DNA from 4 places in the Proteus sp. fly-1089 genome. Region 1 is predicted to be linked to each of the others. Evidence: predicted binding sites of a transcription regulator. Region 1 holds the regulator's gene; each other region holds the start of a gene.
What was found. Region 1 encodes PhoB, which activates phosphate uptake and scavenging genes when phosphate is short. Its sites were predicted from a motif close to CTGTCATAAAACTGNCNNAT; they were not measured.

Region 1 (3,513 bases):
ATGGCGAGAGCGTGCTTTATCAACACGATAAAAACGTTCTGTTAAACGTGTTAAGTGTTCAGCACTGATCCCTGAACCGTTGTCGGAGACACTAAATAACATACCTTGAGGAATTTTCTTCCAGCTGACTTTTATTGTTGTCCCATCTTCTGTGTGATTAATCGCGTTATAAACTAAGTTAGACACAGCACTGCGTAACTGTTCTTCATTACCACGTACAGCCCACTGTTCATCAATATCAAAGGTAATATGATGCTGTCCTTGGCTTAGTGAGTTCGCCTCTTGTTGTAATAAAGTTAAAATGGCGGGTATATCAACAATTTTATTTAAATCGATATGAGGAGCTGATTCAATACGGGAAAGTTGTAAGAGCTGCTTTACTAACGTATCCATCCGTTTAGCTTGTTCCTGCATTGTCATTATCGCTTTATGTTCTGTGGATTTTTCTGCATTATTTTCTTCCATTATTTCAAGATAGCCTTGAATAACGGTTAAAGGCGTTCTTAATTCGTGACTCACGTTGGCAAAAAAATCACGTCGTGCATTTTCTAGTTTATTTTTTTCTGTCACATCTCGTGCCACCATTAGGCGTTGATCTTCGCTGTATGGCATCACACGAAACTCCACAATAGAACCATTATTAAGAGAAATCGTTAAAGGGTGACTAAAATCGCCTGCGGTAAAATAGTGCAAGAAATCTGGGTAACGTAATAAATTAAAAATATTTTGCCCGTTGTCTTCTGGCCACCGAAAACCTAATAGATGTTGAGCTAAGCTGTTACACCAAAAAATATTACCTTCATTAGTCATCATTACAACTGCATCAGGTAAGCTTTCAGCTCCGCTTCTAAAGCGCTTAATTAAGTCTCCTAATTCTCGACGTCGTTTACGATTACGTTGCTGTGTTTGTCGAATGCCATAAAAAATAGGCTCCCATCCTCCTCTGCCTTCTGGTGGTAAGACTGAGCGATCGAGCCATAACCATTTAGACAATTTCATCAAATTATAAGCATGCCAAACCAAAGCACTAAAAAGTGATGCCACCAGCAGCCAAGGAAGATGGCCAATAAAAAGTGATAATACAAAGGCAGGTAAGCAAAATAGACATAGCCCCCAAACGAGGGCTTTCCATGATAGTCGTTCTAACACCTGACGATTACTCCCATATTGACTTAGAAACGGGCAGAGAAGCGATATCCCGTTCCTCGTACTGTTTGTATCATTCGGTCATGACCATCTTCTTCAATGGCTTTACGTAAACGACGAATATGCACATCCACGGTACGGTCTTCGACATAAACATTCGTTCCCCAAACATAGTTTAGCAGTTGTTCTCTGCTATACACGCGTTCAGGATGCGTCATAAAAAAGTGCAGGAGTTTAAATTCAGTGGGCCCCATATCAATCGGTTTATCTTGACTAGTTACTCGATGAGAAACAGGATCAAGCGATAATCCATTGAATTCAATGATATCTTCCGCTGACATCGGTGATAAACGCCGTAAAATTGCCTTCACTCGGGCGACAAGCTCTTTAGGTGAAAATGGCTTGATAACATAATCATCAGCACCCGTTTCTAAGCCTTGGACTTTATCTTCTTCTTCCCCTTTTGCCGTTAACATAATAATAGGAATGTCACGAGTATTACTTTCTCGCTTCATCTGTTTTATTACCTGTAAACCGGAGCCTCCGGGGATCATCCAATCTAATAAAACCAGATCAGGGTAAGGATCGATAAGAAAACTCAATGCAGAATCATAATCTTCTGCTTCAATGGGCTGAAAACCATTTTGTTCTAAAACAAAACAGATCATCTCTCGAATTGCGGTTTCATCTTCAACAACAAGAATACGCCTTGCCATACTCTATCCTGTGTAATGTATATAGAGGGTCAAAATGATTATGATGCACTTTTATGACAGATTTATGACTAACCTTAACATTACTGAAATACCATGGTGTTGTTAAGGTAAATAAATCATTTTTCGGTGAAAAATCACTCAAAAAAAGGCTTACTGCTGAGTTTTCACTAAAAAAGCAAGGTGCGCTATACTCTCAGCAAATAAAAAAGAGGGATAGCAATGCGGATTATTCACACATCAGACTGGCATTTAGGGCAATATTTTTTTACTAAAACCCGCGCACAAGAACACCAACAATTTCTTGATTGGTTGTTAGTACAAATCAAAGTTTATCAAGTCGATGCCTTAATTGTTGCTGGTGATATATTTGATACTGGCTCGCCCCCAAGCTATGCCAGAGAACTGTATAACCGCTTTGTTGTTGCAATGAGAGACACACAATGCCAATTGATAATTTTAGGTGGAAATCACGATTCTGTCGCAACACTCAATGAATCTAAATCACTATTGGCGTGTTTAAATACCACTGTTATTGCCAATGTTCATACCGAAACGCCACAAGTACCGCTAATTCTTCGTAAAAAAGATAACACGCCAGGAGCCTTACTGTGTGCGATCCCCTATCTACGCCCTAGAGATATGATAACTAGCCGAAGTGGGCAATCCGGTGCTGAAAAACAAAACGCGCTAAAAGAAGCAATTGCTGATTATTATCAAGTTCAATATCAAGCAGCTCTCGATTTACGTGAACAATTAAACACCAAGATCCCTATTATTGCGACAGGCCACCTGACAACGATTGGTGCAAGTGTGACCGATTCTGTACGTGAAATATATATCGGTACTTTAGAAGCCTTCTCTGCAACCCTGTTTCCTGAATTTGATTATATTGCTCTTGGCCACATTCATCGCCCTCAAGTGGTGAATAAATCAGGGCATATTCGTTACAGTGGTTCTCCAATTCCTTTAAGTTTTGATGAGAGTGGGCAACAAAAAAGTGTCTGCCTTATCGATTTTGAGCAAGATAAATTAACTGAGCTTACGCTACTCCCTATCCCCGAATTTCAGCTATTGCGCACAATTACTGGCTCATTAAAAGAAATAGCCACACAGCTTGATAATTTAAAAAAACAATATGCTGAACCAGATACAACTATCTGGTTGGATATTGAAGTTTCTACACAAGATTATCTCAGTGATATACAAGCGCGTATTCAGGAGCTAACTAACGACCCACTTTTTGATGTGGTTTTATTAAGAAGATCCAGAAAACAACGCCAAGTGCTCATTCAAAATGAAAAAGAAACACTGACAGAATTAACGGTCTATGATGTTTTTGAAAGACGTTTAGAACAACATGATTTTGATTCAGAAGAAACTAAAACACGGTTAACCACATTGTTTAAACAAGCAGTTGAGATGGCAGAACAAGAGGATAACGAAGCAAAATGAAAATCTTAAGTCTGCGCTTTAAAAATATTAACTCCTTAAAAGGTGAATGGAAAATTAACTTTAACCAAGAGCCTTTTGTTAGCAACGGATTGTTTGCGATTACTGGCCCTACAGGTGCGGGAAAAACAACCCTTTTAGATGCTATTAGTTTAGCGCTTTATCATCGAACACCACGATTGGACAAAGTCACACAATCGCA
Region 2 (3,513 bases), on a different contig from region 1:
AAATAATAACCTTATTTTTATCGTTGTTTGTTTGACTCTGTTTCTCCTTCAATCTCATAAAAAGAGAAAGACCATGAGCAGATAATACATCTGAGAAAAGATTTTTATGGATAATGCCTTAATAACACGTTGGGTTATTAGACAAAAAGATATTGCAATTTAAGTGCAATAATCAATGGAGAAGTTGAGAATATTACAGAAATTAATTTGTAAGTTCTGTTAATTATAACAGAAAATATGTCACTTTCAAAATCAAGCTGTAAATAACCTATTGATTTATTATCCTTTATTTTAATTAATACATAAAAAAACGCGACGAGAGGGTATCTCTCTGCGTCGCGTGAAAATACAACAAGTTAGTAAGGCAATTCGACTACAAATTCAGACAGGCTATGGTATTAACTTAAATTTATTTCAGCCCCATTGCATCACGCATTGTGAAGAACAAGTCTGTTTGATCTGTCAATCCAACCACATTAGCCGCATGAGGACCATAAGCCGCAATACGTAATTGCGAACCGGTATGCTCTTGTGAATCAGTCTCTGAGTTACCGTAGTTCACGACCATTACGGCACCATCTTTCGTGATCAATGCTTGTGTTAAGCCAGGAGATTTCACATCAGCTTCAATGATTTGGCTAGAGTGAGAGTGATCAGCGGTAACAATAATCAGCGTATCGCCATTTTGTTTCGCAAAATCTAAACCGATTTGCACAGCTTCATCTAACGCAACCGTTTCACCAATTTGTCCACAAGGGTTAGCATTATGATCTTGCTTATCAATAGAGGCACTTTCGACTTGTAAGAAGAAACCATTTTCATTAGTTTTCAGTAAATCGATCGCTTTTTTAGTCATTTGTGCCAATGTTGGCGCATTAGGATCGAGTTTAGAGTTAGGTTTGCACTCTAATGGTGGATTATTGATATTGCCATGATAAACCGCTTTAGGGCCTTCCCACGCAACAGCCATATTCCCTTCATGGAATAAGCCTAATACCGGTTTATCTTGATTTGCCAAGGTAATTGCGTCTAACGATTTTGCATCTTTGACGATTTGATAACCACGCTCAATGGCTTGTTGCTCTAACGTTTTACCTTTGTATTCTCCTGCTGTAGCAGTTTGAGCAAAACTTTTTGCACCGCCCCCTAATGTAACGTCTGCACGAGTCACTAATAATTGCTCAGAAATAGAACCTTTACCGCCATTCTCTAATGCATTAGTTGAGCATTTTTCTAAGGTTTCAACTGGACCATAGCATTTACGTCCAGAGACATGGGAAAATAGTGCAGCTGGTGTCGCATCTTGAATTTCAGATGTAGTCACGTTCCCCGTTGCCTTTCCATTGATTTTTGCTAATTCTAAAATGGTTTGGTGATCCTTACCAAAGACATCAATCCCTAATGCACCATTATACGTTTTCACACCAGAAGCCCATGCCGTTGCTGAGGCTGCCGAATCTGTTACATAGTTAGGTTTTTGTGTTTTTCTATCTAATGAATAGTGTGTGTATTGACCCGTCATTGGTAACGCATCAATGCCTTTAAAAAAACCGCCCGCACCTTCAGCGTAGTTACGTGCAACAGTGATTTCAGAATCCCCCATACCATCACCAATAAAGAGGATCACATTTTTTGCTTGGTTGTTATTTAAAGCTGCTTTTAATGCCTCAGTTTGATCTTGAGTCATACGGCGAGCACCGCCAAATTCCGTGATATTACCTTTTGCTGCGCGATCTTGTGCCAAAATTGCATCAGCAGCAACGGGAGCTGCAAAAGAAGAGAAACTCGCACCAGCCAATAGCGTTGTTACAATAACGGATAAAATAGAACGTTGGTAACGATGAGACATAGCTTTTTCCTTGCACTCTAAAGTAAAAAAACAGGGTTAATGTTTTAAGTCAGAAAAAGCTTACGGCAGTTAAATGACAAAGAAATGAAGAGTAAAAGCAATTTTGATGACAGCTTTATGACAAGTTGGTGACAAAAATAAAGCTTATACAACGTATTCTCGTGTATAAGCTTCTCTTGTATTGAGATAGGATCTTAAAATATTAATTTTCTTGTGTTAATGCTTTAGCCCCCAAATACAGGGTTTCACACCAAGAAATATAATCATGCCCACTGGCCATTTCGAGAGATTGAACAGGATAGCCTTTTTGTTCTAAAACCTGTTTGAGATGGCGATTATTATTTAAAATACCACCTTTATCACCACGACTTTCAAATAGCCCAGCCTCTAAGAAAAACTGTAATGGCTTTTTATCTGCTTGCTCAAATTGTCTAATAAGCCATTCAGGCTCTTCATTTTCAGGCGCCCACCAATAAGAGCCAGACATACTAAGCACTTTGCCAAAGCGATCAGGGCGGTTAAAAGCAACCCATGAAGAGGCTAATCCGCCATAGCTTGATCCTGAGACTATTGTCTCTTCGCCTGAAACTTGAATACCCTTCTCTTTTTCTAGCCAAACAAATAATTCATCTGCTAAAAAGCGGTAAAAATCAGGATTTGGTGGTAATTCAACACTACGGCGATCACTATCAATACTATCAACAAATAGGATCATCATAGGTGTTAATTTTCCTTCCTCGATCTGCTTATCAAAAAACTTATCAATACCATATTGGCGACGATACGTTTGACCATCGAATAACACGAGGACTCGTGGTTTTTCCATTTTTTGTGCTGGCAGATAAAGCGCTATTTCACGATCATTATTTAAGATTTCACTGTGAAAACGAACAATTTCTGTTTTGCCTTTCATTGTTCTATCAAGAATACCGGGTAATTGGCATTCACGTTTCTTGTCTAACGATAATAAAGAAAAGTGATTATAGATATCCTCAGATTGACTTGGAGAATTTTGGGAATTAAACGGATCGGCTTGAGCGGTGGTTAAAATCGCGCGACGTTGCTCAAAGGGTTCTGAATTTTCAATAACAGGCACATCGGGCGCTAATTTATATTGCATTAATGTGTCGTTAGGCACGATATAACTACGATACCAAATATCGCTATTGGCTAAATGTGTTAACGGATCATGATTACCCTCTGGCGATCCCAATAAATAGACATTCGACTTCGCTCCTCGCCATAAAAAGGTGACTAACTTTTTGTCATTATCATAAGGCTCAATCAGAGGAGCCCCTTCTTGGCGTATTTGTTGCCAAAACACCTGAATACTTTGTTGATTTAGTTGTTGAGCGAGTGTTTGTAAACGAGGGCTAACAGGTGCAATCCCCGCATCTTTATCTAAAGGCTGATAAGGTTGTGTTGTTAGCGTGAATTGCCACTGTTTTTTAGTTTCGCCCTGTGCAACTAATTGATAATTAGTAGTTTCAGGTAATAAAAAGCGCACTTTTTGCTGTCCATCAGCGGGAATATCTTTTAATAAACTACGAATATGAGTGCCATCTTGTTTCTCTAACCGCAGGTTTTGTATCCCTTTTACGTTTAATTCAACATAGCGTTGGCTTTCTAAATGAGCGGTAAAACACAACGTATTGTTGTTATCA
Region 3 (3,513 bases), 200 kb from region 1:
CTGGCGCAATGGCATAGGGTGAAATTAAGATCGTGCGATAAAACAGTTTGCCTCGTAAAACTTGCTCGGCAATGCCTGCCAAAATAATCGCAGATATCATAGAGAGAAAGACAACACTGGTGCTAAAAATCAATGTCGTGATTAAACTGTCAAAATAGTAACTATTGCTAAATAAACGCTGAAAGTTTTCGAGACCCACAAACTCACTACTCAGGCCAAATGCATCTTCTAATTGAAATGACTGAAAGAAAGCTTGCCCAGCAGGCCAAATAAAAAAGATAAGAGTGATAGCCAGTTGAGGAAAAATCAGCGCTAGGGGTAACCATTTTTGTTTAAAATAAATGGATTGAGAAGCCATACAGTATCCAGTAAATCGATAAAAACAGAAGGCGAGCCGTTAAGCTCGCCTGATAAATGTGATTATTGAGTACGCTCAAAACGGCGTAATTGCTCATTTCCACGCGTGACAGCATTATCCAATGCGGCCTGAGCGCTCTGTTTTCCTGACCATACTTTTTCTAATTCTTCATCAACAATTTCGCGTGTTTGCAAGAAATTACCAAAGCGTAATCCTTTGGAATTTGCAGTCGGTTCGGAGGTTGTCATTTGTAATATTGCAGTGTCAGCCCCTGGATTTTGCTGATAAAAGCCTTGTTGTTGTGTCAATGCATAAGCGGCTTTAGTAACAGGAAGATAGCCTGTAGCTTGGTGCCAATCAGCTTGTACTTCAGGGCTTGAAAGATAGGTGAAGAATTTTGCTACACCGTTATATTCTGCATCGGGACGCCCTGACATAACCCATAACGATGCACCACCAATAATGGTGTTAGCAGGTTTTTGTACAAGCGTATCGTCATAAGGTAATTGACTAACACCAATATCAATTCCTTTCATATTCTCTTTAATACCAGCAAAACCTGCTGATGATTCCATCACCATGGCGCACTCTTGGGTATAAAATAGAGGCATTGAGTCGGATTGACGCCCACCATATTTGAAAATACCTGATTTAGACCAATCTGCCATTTGTTGAATATGAGCAACGAAAGGGGCCTTATTAAATAGAAACGTCGTATCTAAGCCATCAAAACCATTATTTTTTGTTGCAATAGGCAAATTATTACGTGCCCCAAAGTTTTCTATTTGTGTCCATGATTGCCATGTGGTGGTAAAGCCACATTTTACTCCGGAGTCGAGAAATTTTTGAGACACAACTTCCATCTCTTTCCATGTTTTAGGCGGTTGGTCTATACCTGCTTTTTTAAACAGAACCTTGTTGTAATAAAGCACGGGTGTTGAGCTATTAAAGGGCAGTGACATCATTTGGCCATCGCTGGTGGTGTAATAGCCGGTAACTGTAGATAGATAACTATTTGGATCAAAAGGCTCGTTAGTTTTTTCCATTAATTGATAAACCGGAAAAACGGCCTTTTTAGCTCCCATCATGCTGGCTGTACCGACTTCAAAGACTTGCACAATAGCAGGTTGATTTTTAGCACGAAACGAAGCTACTGCACTGGTCATCGTTTCAGCATAAGTGCCTTTATAAACAGGCTTGATCTCATATTCAGATTGGCTTGCATTAAAATCAGACGCGATTTGATTAACTTTCTGACCAAGGGCACCTCCCATTGCATGCCACCATTCAATTTGTGTTTTTGCGTGTGTAGGTGAAGCAAAGAGTGTCATCGCAACGGCAAGGCCCGTTATTGATTTTATCGACATGCAGTATTTCCTTTTAAATCGAGAGTTAAAGGTGCAATCTAGTTTGCTAATTACCCTAAATGTCATTTATGACAAAGGGGTGACAATTAAATGAAGAGTTATTGATGGTGTGACTGTCAAATTGCTGTCATAAATGATTGTCATGATGTCGGCACAAATGAAAAGGAGAGAGAAATGAAGATAGCTGCTCACCGAGGTTTTTCTGGAAAAGCCCCTGAAAATACGTTAGCTGCATTTAAAATGGCGATTGATTTTGGGTGTGAATGGATTGAGACGGATGTGCAATTAACGGCAGATCATGTTCCTGTGCTTATTCATGATAAAACGGTTAACCGCTGCACGAATGGGCAAGGTGCTGTGCGTTTTCATACTTTAGATGATTTACATCGTCTTGATGCAGGAAGTTGGTTTAGTTCACTTTATCAAGGTGAAAAAATTCCCTCTTTAAGACAAGGACTACAGTTAATTAAACGTTCAGGCACAAAACTCAATATTGAGCTGAAAACATGGCCCGATGATGATATTGAACGCTTATGCTTAGCTGTCTCTGATATGATAAAAAGTGCAGATATTCCGAATGAGCAAATTTTATTTTCTTCTTTTGATACACAAGCTTTAATTGTGATGAAGCGATATTCTCCTTTTATTCGAAGAGGACAATTGTGGGATGAGATCCCCGATAATGCATTAGAAACATTAAAAGTTATTGATGGTTTTAGTGTGCATTGTAATTACAAATATCTTACACAAGAACAAGCGCAATTGTTCAAACAAGCAGGCTATGAAATTTATTGTTATACCCCTAATGATCCTGATGAAGTGAAAGATTTTGAACAATGGGGAGTTGATATGCTAATTACCGATATGCCTGATGTTTATCAATCTGATATTGTTCAAATAGCAAAATGAAAAAGCCCTAACTATCCCATTTATTTGTATTAAATAAGGCGTTATCAATCTATTTGATGACGCCTCTTGTTTCCTCTCTTTCTCATTCTATTTACTGAAATTAAATAAGAGAAATGTTGAGTAATAGATGTTTTATTTACATTCTCTGTTATTATCCTGCGCAATTAATGAATAGATATTGTTCAATACGATAATGTTTATCTCATTAAAAGATAAAAATGGGGTAAGTGGTTAGCGATATGGCGACCCTATTAACCCAACCTCTGAGAGTAGAGGTGAGTTATTTCTACTTTAATTGCCAATAATATAATTGAGAGTGAAACATGAAAGAACTCGTTGTTGTTGCCATTGGAGGCAACAGTATTATTAAAGACAATGCTAGCCAGTCTATCGCTCATCAAGAACAAGCAGTACAAGAGGTTGCAGCCCATATTAGTGATATGGTGGCTGAAGGGTATAATATTGTTCTTACTCATGGTAATGGACCACAAGTAGGGCTTGATTTACGCCGTGCGGAAGTTGCACATGTACAAGAAGGTTTACCATTAACGCCATTAGCCAATTGTGTTGCAGACACACAAGGGGGGATTGGTTATTTAATACAACAAGCGTTAACCAATAAGCTTCATGTTCAACAAAATAAACAAGCGATCACCCTTATCACTCAAGTTGAAGTAGATAAAAACGATCCTAATTTTGTTTCTCCAACAAAACCTATTGGTGCATTTTTCTCTGAACAAGAGATGATGCAATTACAACAAGAAAACCCTCAATGGCATTTTATTGAAGACTCTGGTCGTGGTTATCGCCGTGTTGTTGCCTCTCCTATTCCACAACATGTAATTGAATCCAATGCAATTAAATCATTGTCAGAATGTG
Region 4 (3,513 bases), on a different contig from region 1:
ATTCCACACACTTCGCTGACAATACCTTCAGCACGACGTTGTAATTTCTCATTACTCGCAATCACATCTACCATCAGGTTTTTATGCACTTTACCGAGCTTAGTCATTACACTGGTGCTTAACATACCCAAAATCATTTTTTGAGCAGTACCACTTTTCATTCTTGTAGAGCCAGTTAATACCTCTGCGCCTACGTCTGGTGCAATAGATAAATCAGCAATCTCACTCATCTCACTTTTTCCACGTGTGGTAATAGATATTGTTAACGCTTTTAATTTCTTGCCATATTGCAACGCGGCAACCGTAAAAGGAGTTCGACCGCTTGCGGCAATACCAATAACGACATCTTTATCACTGACATGACGATGTTGAAGCTCTTCAATTGCCGCCTCTTGGCTATCTTCAATATTTTCAACTGCTTTTAGCATTGCATCATGACCACCTGCAATAATGGCCTGCACTAATGTAGAAGGTACACCAAAAGTTGGCGGACATTCGGCACTGTCTAATACTGCTAATCGTCCACTCGTTCCTGCACCAACATAAAAAATACGCCCACCTTTTTGCAAACGTTCAGTAATTTTTTCTACCGCATAGGCAATAGCTGGTAATTCTTTTTTGACTGCATTTGCAACCGTCATATCTGCACTATTGATTAAAGTGACCAATTCCAATGCACTTAACTCTGAAAATTGGGTTGTTTCTTGGTTACTTTCATTTTTAAGACATTGGCTCAATGCATCTTCTTTCATCACAACAACCTTATGAAACTAAATTTCAATTAAAAATACATTTAATGAAATTGTATTTCAATCTTATTTGTCCTGATGGTGTGAAATAAATCACATAATACGAGATCTTTTTCTGTAGAGAAAAATTTAATAGTCATCATCAATATAATTTAATTGATTGATTTCAATGAAGTTCTCTCAATTATCTTATGAGCTAGATAACTGAGAGAATAGAAAGGAGTGGTTATGAAAAAGGATATTACTTTGCTTGTGACAAAAACTGCCCAAACTCTTCAATACTGGGATAAGAAGATTGTGTGCCTTTTCCGGCGACACTTAAGCCTGAAAACATCACCGCTTTATTTAATGCTTCTTCAATATTATTAGTGTGAACATAATAATGGGAAAAACAACCAATAAAGGCATCGCCTGCTCCACTGGTATCTATTGCATCAACTTCAATAGCAGGAATGTATTTTTCAATTTCACCATTCATCCATAATGCGCCCTTCTCACCTAATGTGACGATGACATTCTTAAAGCCTTTTTGTAGTAAAGAACAAGCGGCTTCGCGAATTTCATCCATTGTGGTGATTGGCATACCTGTCAAAATTTCAAGCTCTGTTTCATTCGGAACAAAAAAGTCACAACGGGCAGCAATATCAAGATCTAATGCTTTTGAAGCAGGTGCTGGGTTAAATAACACAGGAATATGGTGTTTGTTACCAAACTCAATAGCGTGATAGACCGTTTCAAGCGGGATTTCTAATTGCAGTACAATTATTTTGCATTTTTTCAGGCTATCTGTCGCTCTATCAATATCTTCTGGTGACAAATGTTGATTAGCACCCTTAACAATTAAAATACTATTTGATGATTGAGAAGTCACAAAAATAGGTGCAACACCGCTTGTTGTACCCGGCACTTTTTCAACATAGCGTGTGTTAATGCCATAAGATCCTAAATTCATGATGGTGTTATCCGCAAAAATATCATCGCCGACTTTAGTTAACATCATCACTTTTGAATTTAATTTAGCAGCAGCAACCGCTTGATTTGCTCCTTTACCACCACAACCAATTTTAAATGCCGGCGCCTCAAGGGTTTCACCCTCTTTTGGCATCCTATCTATATAGGTGATCAAATCCACCATATTTGAACCAATCACTGCGATATCCATAGCGCCTCTTACTCTTATGTAAATTTTATAAATGTGAAAATAGTGACATAGTGATAGATGTATAACAGTATCATGTTATTTAAATATCATTTGTGATTGTTATCTCGTTAAAACAGCACTAATATGTTGCCAAACTAACATGAGTGATAAATAACAATCTTCTTATTAAGGAATATACAATGCGTCCATTAGCTAATTATATCGATCATACCCTTCTTGCTGCAGATACAACTGAAGCACAAATCAAGAAATTGTGTGCTGAAGCAGCTGAACACGGTTTCTTCTCTGTTTGTATTAACACTTCTTACATCCCTTTAGCAAGAACTTGCCTTGAAGGAAGTGATGTAAAAGTATGTTGTGTTATCGACTTCCCATTTGGTGCTGGTTTAACTGCAACAAAAGCATTTGAAGCCGCTGAAGCTATCCGCCAAGGCGCACAAGAAGTCGATATGGTTATTAACATTGGTATGTTAAAAAGCGGTCGTTTAGACTTTGTAAAACAAGATATCGAGGCCGTAAAAGCGGCTTGTGGTAACACAACACTGAAAGTTATTTTAGAAACTTGCTTATTAACTGACGACGAAGTACGTTTAGTGTGTGAAATATGTCGTGAGATCCGCGTTGATTTTGTGAAAACATCAACAGGATACAGTACAATGGGCGCTACAGAACATCATGTCGCATTAATGCGTAAAACAGTGGGTGACGAAGTGGGCGTAAAAGCGTCTGGTGGTGTTCGCGATCGCCAAACAGCATTAAACATGATCAAAGCAGGTGCAACTCGTATTGGTGCTAGCGCAAGTGTCGCTATCGCAACAGATTCAGATGCACCTGAATCAAACTACTAAATAGTTTAGCGTATATTTTCTTGGAGTACGCTATTCAATAACACAAGGATCCTTCGGTGATAGAGACCAAACAGCACGAACGTTTGCGCCGCCTCAGTGAATGTATAAAACGCTCAGGTCGCATACATCTTAAAGACGCCGCGAGGATCCTTGAAGTTTCTGAAATGACGATTAGACGCGATCTTAGTTCTGACGCTGAAAATCCATTTCCAATGTCATTATTGGGTGGCTATATTGTTGCATTAGCCCAACCTCATTCTGGATTAATTTCAACATCATCCGATATTATTACACCAGATCAAACGGAAGAACTTCATATCCCCAATCTTGCCGCCGGTATGGTCTCTGAGGGTGATGTCCTTTTTTTCGATAATGGGCAATTTATTCCTACACTGATTGAACTTATACCTGATAATCTGCACTTCACGGGGATCTGTTATTCTCATCGTGTATTTTTAGCATTAAGCCAGAAAAAAAATGCCACCGTCTTACTTTGTGGTGGTGAATATCGTTCTAAAAGTGATTCATTCTACAACCCTACCCAACCTTCTTATCTTGATAGCATTAATCCTAAAAAAGCCTTTATTGCAGCTGAAGGTGTCCATCTCGATTTTGGTGTTACCTGTTATAACATCGACGATCTTTATATGAAGAAAAAAGCGATGGATAAATCTATTCGTAAGATCTTACTTACCAAATACCACTATTTTGATGAAACAGCGACAGGTAATATGGGCGATTTAGCTCAGTTTGA

Region 2: a site for PhoB is predicted at 1,954-1,973, ahead of phoA (alkaline phosphatase). Genes of this name have one in related genera too.
Region 3: a site for PhoB is predicted at 1,839-1,858, ahead of ugpB (sn-glycerol-3-phosphate ABC transporter substrate-binding protein UgpB). Genes of this name have one in related genera too.
Region 4: a site for PhoB is predicted at 1,960-1,979, ahead of rbsK (ribokinase). Genes of this name have one in related genera too.

The regions. Positions count from the first base shown of each region.
Region 1 covers NZ_JBEETS010000002.1:323,619-327,131, forward strand. Annotated here, with positions in the region: gene phoR (phosphate regulon sensor histidine kinase PhoR) at 1-1,149, opposite strand, end outside; gene phoB (phosphate regulon transcriptional regulator PhoB) at 1,173-1,862, opposite strand; gene sbcD (exonuclease subunit SbcD) at 2,082-3,314, shown strand; gene ABN080_RS08015 (AAA family ATPase) at 3,311-3,513, shown strand, end outside.
Region 2 covers NZ_JBEETS010000006.1:35,992-39,504, forward strand. Annotated here, with positions in the region: gene phoA (alkaline phosphatase) at 410-1,849, opposite strand; gene ABN080_RS13395 (alpha/beta hydrolase-fold protein) at 2,052-3,513, opposite strand, start outside.
Region 3 covers NZ_JBEETS010000002.1:524,587-528,099, reverse strand. Annotated here, with positions in the region: gene ugpA (sn-glycerol-3-phosphate ABC transporter permease UgpA) at 1-358, opposite strand, end outside; gene ugpB (sn-glycerol-3-phosphate ABC transporter substrate-binding protein UgpB) at 421-1,725, opposite strand; gene ABN080_RS08830 (glycerophosphoryl diester phosphodiesterase) at 1,900-2,634, shown strand; gene ABN080_RS08825 (carbamate kinase family protein) at 2,958-3,513, shown strand, end outside.
Region 4 covers NZ_JBEETS010000005.1:44,044-47,556, forward strand. Annotated here, with positions in the region: gene murQ (N-acetylmuramic acid 6-phosphate etherase) at 1-752, opposite strand, end outside; gene rbsK (ribokinase) at 991-1,911, opposite strand; gene deoC (deoxyribose-phosphate aldolase) at 2,091-2,759, shown strand; gene ABN080_RS12215 (DeoR family transcriptional regulator) at 2,816-3,513, shown strand, end outside.